Regions from separate parts of the Paenibacillus sp. Marseille-Q7038 genome, predicted to be linked through region 1. Evidence: riboswitches for the same ligand, from Rfam matches in the RefSeq annotation. Region 1 holds a riboswitch; the other holds the start of a gene.

Evidence for each region. A riboswitch is a leader RNA that binds a small molecule or an ion and turns the genes downstream of it on or off. The one in region 1 is predicted to bind cyclic di-AMP.
Region 2: linked by a shared signal. The riboswitch ahead of ACWPWY_RS05685 (C40 family peptidase) and the one ahead of ACWPWY_RS12350 (C40 family peptidase) in region 1 are both predicted to bind cyclic di-AMP.

The regions. Positions count from the first base shown of each region.
Region 1 is NZ_CBCOOM010000001.1:2,588,460-2,592,229, reverse strand. It holds gene ACWPWY_RS12360 (cell wall hydrolase) at 1-25, shown strand, start outside; gene ACWPWY_RS12355 (cell wall hydrolase) at 180-851, shown strand; gene ACWPWY_RS12350 (C40 family peptidase) at 1,221-2,081, opposite strand; cyclic di-AMP (ydaO/yuaA leader) riboswitch at 2,086-2,219, opposite strand; gene modB (molybdate ABC transporter permease subunit) at 2,579-3,241, opposite strand; gene modA (molybdate ABC transporter substrate-binding protein) at 3,257-3,770, opposite strand, start outside.
Region 2 is NZ_CBCOOM010000001.1:1,174,637-1,178,406, reverse strand. It holds gene ACWPWY_RS05690 (hypothetical protein) at 1-1,366, shown strand, start outside; cyclic di-AMP (ydaO/yuaA leader) riboswitch at 1,656-1,796, shown strand; gene ACWPWY_RS05685 (C40 family peptidase) at 1,801-2,262, shown strand; gene glgD (glucose-1-phosphate adenylyltransferase subunit GlgD) at 2,354-3,454, opposite strand; gene ACWPWY_RS05675 (glucose-1-phosphate adenylyltransferase) at 3,480-3,770, opposite strand, start outside.

The DNA of each region.
Region 1 (3,770 bases):
TGGTAATCATGTTTTCACAAAATAAATATTGAATTTGTAAGAATGAAGTGCACTTGAAAAACGCTTCGCCGGGAGAAAGCAGGAACAGTTCCCTTTCTCTCGGCTTTTTTTTCAGGATCGGCAAAGCCAGATCCCACTATTAAACTTACATCACGAATCTGGAGGTTGTCATAGATTATATGAACAAATTAAATAACAACAAAAAGTGGAAAAGATTCACAGCAGGTTTACTTTTAAGCGGATCGATAGCAATAGGTACGGTAGGGATGGCTTCTCCGGCCAGTGCAATGCTTCTTCAAAAAGGGACTCAACATTCTGAAGTTGTAGAACTCCAAGAGAGACTCAGAACGCTTGGGTACTTGTCTGCTGGAGTAACCGGATACTATGGATCACAAACAGAGAAGGCAGTTCAAACCTTCCAGAAGCGAAGTGGACTGGCCGTAGACGGAAAGGCAGGCAAACGAACGATAGCCGCTTTGAAGACGAAGGCACCTGCCGCAGGATCTACACTGAACGCTTTAGCTAAAGCAATAAACGGTGAAGCGAGGGGCGAATCATTAGAAGGTCAGGTAGCGGTAGCTGCTGTCATCCTTAACCGGGTCCAGTCTAATCAGTTCCCAAGTTCCATAAAAGAGGTTATCCTTCATCCTAGACAGTTTACTGCGGTGGATGACGGTCAGTATAACCTTACTCCTAATTCATCAGCTTATATAGCAGCAAAGCGTGCGCTGAATGGTGAGGATCCAACAGAGGGAGCTCTCTATTATTATAATCCGAAGATTGCTACATCTGCTTGGAGTAAGGCACGCCCTATTATAAAAACAATAGGGAATCATGTTTTCACAAATTAGGAATTAAATTATAGAATCAATAAGATGATTTCTTACAAGAGGTCACTGAATAAGTCCCCTCATAAAGAAAAGGTACGGCTCCTCAAAAACAGTTGAGGGGCTGTACCTTTTTTTGGGCTGTATATAGCGGATTATAATAAGATGTAGTGTTCGTGGATGATTAGATAACAACAAACCCCGGTTCTGAGCCCTTATGCGGCACTGTAGGACATTACTTACACCCGAAGGAACAATATAACTTCATCATCAATGTGCTGGCAACGAAAGCGCGGTACAACTCGATGTCAAGTAAGAAACTTCTAAGACAAAAGAAGACATTCATCTCCAAAACGCGGAGTGAATGTCTTCTTTTAATACTAATCTATAATATTAGAGTACACTTTTTGCTCCTACATATTTAGGACCCCAGTAAGTGTTACTCAAGCTGTCGATTTTAATACCACTGGAAGTAGTGGCAGAAATGAAACTATTGTTTCCAACGTAAATGCCGACATGAGAGACAGATGAACCTGTTGTATTAAAGAAAACAAGGTCGCCTTGCTTCAAATTACTTTTTGATACAGAAGTTCCTGTTTTATACATGGAAGCAGCTGTACGCGGAAGAGATACATTGTGTTTCTCAAAAACATATTTCACAAAACCAGAGCAGTCAAATCCACTTGGAGTAGAACCGCCATATACATAAGGTGTACCTATATATTTTGTGGCTTCTTGGACAATACTTGTTCCTTTTACATGATCATTTCCTACGAGAATCGGGCTATACGTTTTACCTGTTGTATTTACCATGGCAAGGGAATAGCTCTTTTTCCAAACCACGTCATTACCCATTGCTTCGGATATAAAACGAAGTGGAACGTATGTACGGCTAGAGCGAATAAACACTTGTGTATCAAGACTTACACTTTTTCCGTTGACTGTTGCTGTTGTGGAACCTGTTTTAATTTTAATTGTAGTTCCATTTTTTTTAATAGTAACCGTTGTAGTTGAACCTGATTTAGAAGAACTTACGGTATAATTCATTTCTTCTGCAAGTTTACGTAATGGAACTTGCGTTCTATCGTTATTATCTAGAAAAGGAGAAGCATCCTCAAAATTAACAAGACTATCATTAAGCTGTACATTTACACTATTTGAACCTGAAGAAGAAGCATCTACTTGCGAATTTCCGAGTACTAAGCCTGCTCCAAGCAGAGTAGTTAACAACATACATTTACCAAATTTCATCATTATTATTTATTCCTCCGTTAGCCTCCGAGGTTAGTTGACGGGTTTGAGTAGAAGGTACTCTAGGATCTTCATCATCCATTCACCCCAAGTATGTAAATCGTCCCCCGTACTATCTAGTAGATTCGGCTTTATTAATATTAATCAACTGTAACTAATATATAATAAAAAAAGCATTGAATGTTACAAAACTGTAACCATAGTTTCGCTTTTCATACACTAAAACTTGGCAAAGATCTTAATTATATACTTATATAGAGAGGTTAAATTCATTTAAAAGGGTTAATTTATCACCAAATCGAAGAGTTGAAACACCTATTTAGGTTACAATATTGTAACCTAAATTATTAATTTTCCTGTTTTTATTACAAAATATTTATCTATTATTTCATATAAAACCCTTAATTTTCTAGTTCTTTGGTAAAAATATAACAAAAAAACAACCCGTTATTTTAGAAATAACGGGTTGTTGGGGTGATCATTACAAAGATGTTATCAAATTATGTCGATTTATTACGTCCTGTTATTAGTAAAAGGAGGAATGAAATGACAATAATAGAGATCGTCCACACCCAAGCCATGGTTGTATTACCGCTGTCTACAGCGATATATATAGCAGTGGGTACAGTCTGCGTTTTACCTGGTATATTACCTGCAATCATAAGTGTAGCCCCAAACTCTCCCAGCGAACGGGCAAATCCAAGTATATAAGCGGTCATAAGAGAAGGCCATACAAGAGGAAGTGTAATATAGCGAAAGACTTGCCATTCATTTGCACCGATGGAGCGTCCAGCTGCTTCAAGCTCTTGGTCCACGGACGAAAATCCAACTTTCATCGTCTGATAGACCAGAGGGAATGAGACAACAATCGAAGCGATAACGGCTGCCCACCATGTGAATAGAAGTGGAGCTTCAAAAATACGCTCTATTAGTGAACCAACAAAGCTGTTTCTGCCAAAAAGAACGAGTAACAAAAATCCAACGACAGTAGGGGGCAGCACAATGGGAAGCATGAAAGCAGTCTCGAGAAAAAGTTTACCGCGGAATGTTTTCCTGGACATCCATTTAGCGAGTAAACTCCCTACAATGATCGTTACAAGGCTTGAGAGCAGCGCGACAATCATTGACAATCGTACGGGCGCCCAAAATAAATTCCAGTCCATCATAGGCATCGCTGTCTAAAGACCTTTAAACCCGTACTGCTGAAATATAGTCTTGGCCTCATCAGATTTAAGGAATTCATAAAATACTTTGGCCTCCTCTATGTGTTTACTTGCCCTCGTAATGCCCATTGGGTAATGGATAGGTGCATAAAGCTCTGGATCAACCATATGTACAATATTAACTTTAGAAAGAAGAGCATCTGTTTTATATACGAAACCTGCATCAGCATTACCCGTTTCAACGTATTGTAATACTTGACGGACATCCTTGGCCTGTATAACCTTCGGAAGCAGTATGTCGTATAATCCAAGGTTTTCGAGTGCTTCTTTGACATAACTACCGGCAGGAACGCTCTCTGGAATACCGATGGCCACTACTTTTACTTCGGGTTTTGTGAGATCGGCCTCAGAGGTTATATCAATCTTGCTGTCATTTGCGGACACAAGCACCAGCTGATTCGTCAGTAATGTTTCAGAGTATCCTTCCAAGATCTGATTGTTGTCAATCAGTACCTGCATATTCTTGTCT
Region 2 (3,770 bases), 1.4 Mb from region 1:
GAAAGTTGCGATTCAGTTCCAGATCATTGTAAGCAGCATTCCTGATTCTTTAACGCTGATCAATGTGGCCACAGCTAGCTATACATTCCAAGCGATGGATGGTCGTCTCATTACCAAAGAGCTCATCTCTAATCCAGTCACCTTATACCTATCTCCCTCTCAATTATCAATCTACTATTATGCCAATACGAATCAGACTTTTGAGGGAGATACCCTCACTTTTCTTATCCAAATCACAAATACAGGCAAAGATGACATCAGAAATGCAGTAGTTAGCACATCATTGGTAGGTGAGATGCGTTTTCTTCCAGGCAGTGTAGTCATTGATGGTCTCCTCGCCCCTGAACTTGATCCATCTGCAGGTATTACATTACCTTTCGTTGCCGCAAACTCAACGACACAAATATCGTATCAGGTGAAAATAGGGAAAAAGACAACTTCAACTCCTCTTACGAGTGTTGCAATGTTACTTTATATCAATCAGGGAGAAGAAATTACAATTCGTTCAAACCCGGTATCTATCTCCTATGTGGAACCGTTGTTATCAATTTCCGTAAACATAACTCCTAATCAAGTAACCTATGAAGATACCGTTATATATGAAGTGCTTATCCAAAATAAAGGAGAAGTTCCTGTCCAAGCAGTCTATGACTTACTTCAAGCCTCAGAGCTCAACCTGGTTCCAGGTACAGTAAAAATAAACGGCATTCTTCGCCCTGAGGTTTCTTTAGATACCGGACTTCCTTTAGGCACCTTAATTCCACACGCCAGCATATACATTACATTTGAATCGTCAGTTTCTGTGATCCCTAATTCCATTGTCCCTGCTGAAGAATGGATGAACCGCTCACTGCTGACTTACACATTTCGAATTAATGATGGGAGATCCGTTCGACTGACAACACTAGCTCTTACTCCTGTTTTTTTCTATGCTCCGCGCATAATACTTCATGTCCGCACCTCACCGAAGTTCGTGGAACCAGGCGACGACATTCTTTTTGAGCTAACCGTTCAGAATTTAGGAAATACGAAAGCAGATTTGTTTCTCACCTTACCTGCTCCGGGTGTGTCTACGATCCTAAATGGCATTATTCAGTCGTCTGATCGTAAACGTGAGCTAACAGATTCTGAGATGGAGCAACAGACAGTACAAATTACAGATATTCAGCCTAGTGAAGTAATTAAGATTATCTACACACTGCATATGCAAGTGCTTCCGCTCTTTAGACCCTCGCGGGGACGGGATGAATATGTGTTTTCCGACACGATCCAGGCACTTTGCACTTATGACTTTAATAATCGGATACACTCCTTTAAAGTGGTATCTAATGTCTATGAAATTGTCTTTACTGAGCACGATGAATAAGGAGAAATGAAAGGCCCGAGAGCATTATTTTAATGCTTCCGGGCCTCTTTTATCGTGTTGCTAAGTAAATTAGTCGGTATTAAAACATCTCCAATAATTCTGCTAATAAGGGTTAACCAACACCATTGTTCACAAAAGCGTGATAAATCCGAAAAAATGATAACGAAATTAGCAAAATCAGGTTGATAATTCATTCTGCCAATGTTAAAATTCGTTGTAGAGAAAGTAACATTTTCGTAATTATTTTTGTAACTAATTGTTATCATTATCATGAATATACAAGGTGCAATCACGATAACCGCCGAATTCTTACGCACCTAAGAAGCGGGGGACCCGCCTACCATGGGTGAATTGATCTCGAAACAGAGTGATCATAGGGTACCTTCAACCGAATCCTTAGCTAACCTCGCAGGCATTGGAAGGAGTATTACATTTTGAAAAAGAAACTCGCAGCAGCAGCATTAGGACTATCATTACTATTCACAGCAGGACTCGGGCAAGCTTCCGCTTCTGTACTTTCTACCACAGTAAATAAAACAGTTGGTGTTCCTTATAAATACGGCGGTACCACACTCTCAGGGTTTGATTGCTCTGGGTTTACTCGTTATGTATATAAAAAACTAGGTGTATCTTTACCCCATAGTTCGAAGCAACAATATAAAAAAGGCACATCAGTGAAAAAATCCGCTCTTACCAAAGGCGATCTTGTATTCTTTAATACAAGCGGTAAAGGTATCTCGCATGTTGGCATATACCTAAGTAATAACAATTTTGTCTCCGCTACCTCCTCTAAAGGTATTGCCATTACACCCATTAATAAGGGTTATTGGAGCTCAAAATATTATGGTGCTAAGCGTGTACTTAGTTCATCAGCTGCGAAAAAGGCCGGCTTATAGTATACATATAAACTGCCATCACGATTATGAAACTTCAGAAATTCAATATAAAAAAGGTCAGAGGATTACTCCTCCGACCTTTTTAGTAATTTTAAATTTGGCTGCTTTTGGCAATGACATAAGGCTGCTTAGCGTCACCGATCAGTGTGCGATCTGCCGTTAAATGTACATCTTTATCAAGAATTACATTCTCAAGCACTGCATTCTCCTCAATTACACACTTTTGCATGATGATCGAATTCCGAATTTGTGCCCCTTTATGAACTTTAACTCCTCTAAAAATAATACTGTTCTCGACCTGTCCTCCAATAATACAGCCATTAGCTATTAAAGAGTTGCTTACTTCCGCATTATCCAGAAACCTAGTCGGCGGTTCGTATTTGATTTTGGTATGAATCTCATTTTGTTTAAACAAACGTTGATATTGTTCTTGATTGAGTAAATCCATACTATTGCGATAGTAGCTTTCAATCGAGTTAATTACGGTATGATAGCCATCAAAAGCAAAAGCAGCAACGTTTAAGTTATGCAAATTATCTTGGATACCGTCACGGAAGAAGTAATCTTGACCATGGGCAATACAATGATCCACTAATTTCAAAAACAATTGTTTTTCCATAATAAAGGCACCAAGATATATATTAGGATGGTCTCCTTCTTGATGAATTCCGGTAACTTTCACACCGTCCACATCGACCCGTACGCAGGATTCATGTTCAGGAAGGATCTCATCTACTTTTTTATAAAGAAGAGTGACATCGGCTTGCTGAGAGATATGAAACTGATACATTTCACGATAATCCATAGAGTAAATATGCTGACTGCCCGTATGAATAATATGGGTGCCTTTTGCTCGAAGAAAATAATCACGATTATTATGAAAATGCTGTAAATCGCCTTTGGAACGGTCCGTAGGATCATTCCAGTCGGGCGGAAGTATAAAGAGTCCCCCGTGTTTGCGATCTAGATCCCATGGAGCTCCCTGCCCCAAATGATCAAGTAGCGACCGATACTTCCGGCGTACAAATAGCGCGGTATGATGAATGTTAGAATGCATTAAATTTGACAATACAAAATCGATTAAACGATACCGACCTGCAAAAGGAACGGCAGCACCGCAACGAAAATACGTTAATTCATTCATTAAATCGAGCTCTTGATCCAGGTTTACTACACCCATGAGTTGTTGCATACTCGGTCACCGTCCTCATTCATATTTAGCTAAGTCCATAAGTATGTTGTCGATATGTTTCGTCAATCAGTAATATTTCATCTTCTTGATCTCCATTACCCCCAACAACGGAGTAATCTTCGATAATCGTTCCTTCGCTTACAATCGCCTTGTGAAGCCTAACATTCTTCCCTATTTTCACTTTAGGCATAATTACTGAGTCCGTAATCACACTTCCTTCCCCGATCTCTACCCCATAAAATAATACCGATTTGCTGACTTCCCCTTCGACAATGCAGCCTTCATTCACGATGCTGTTACGTACCTTCCCTTTTGT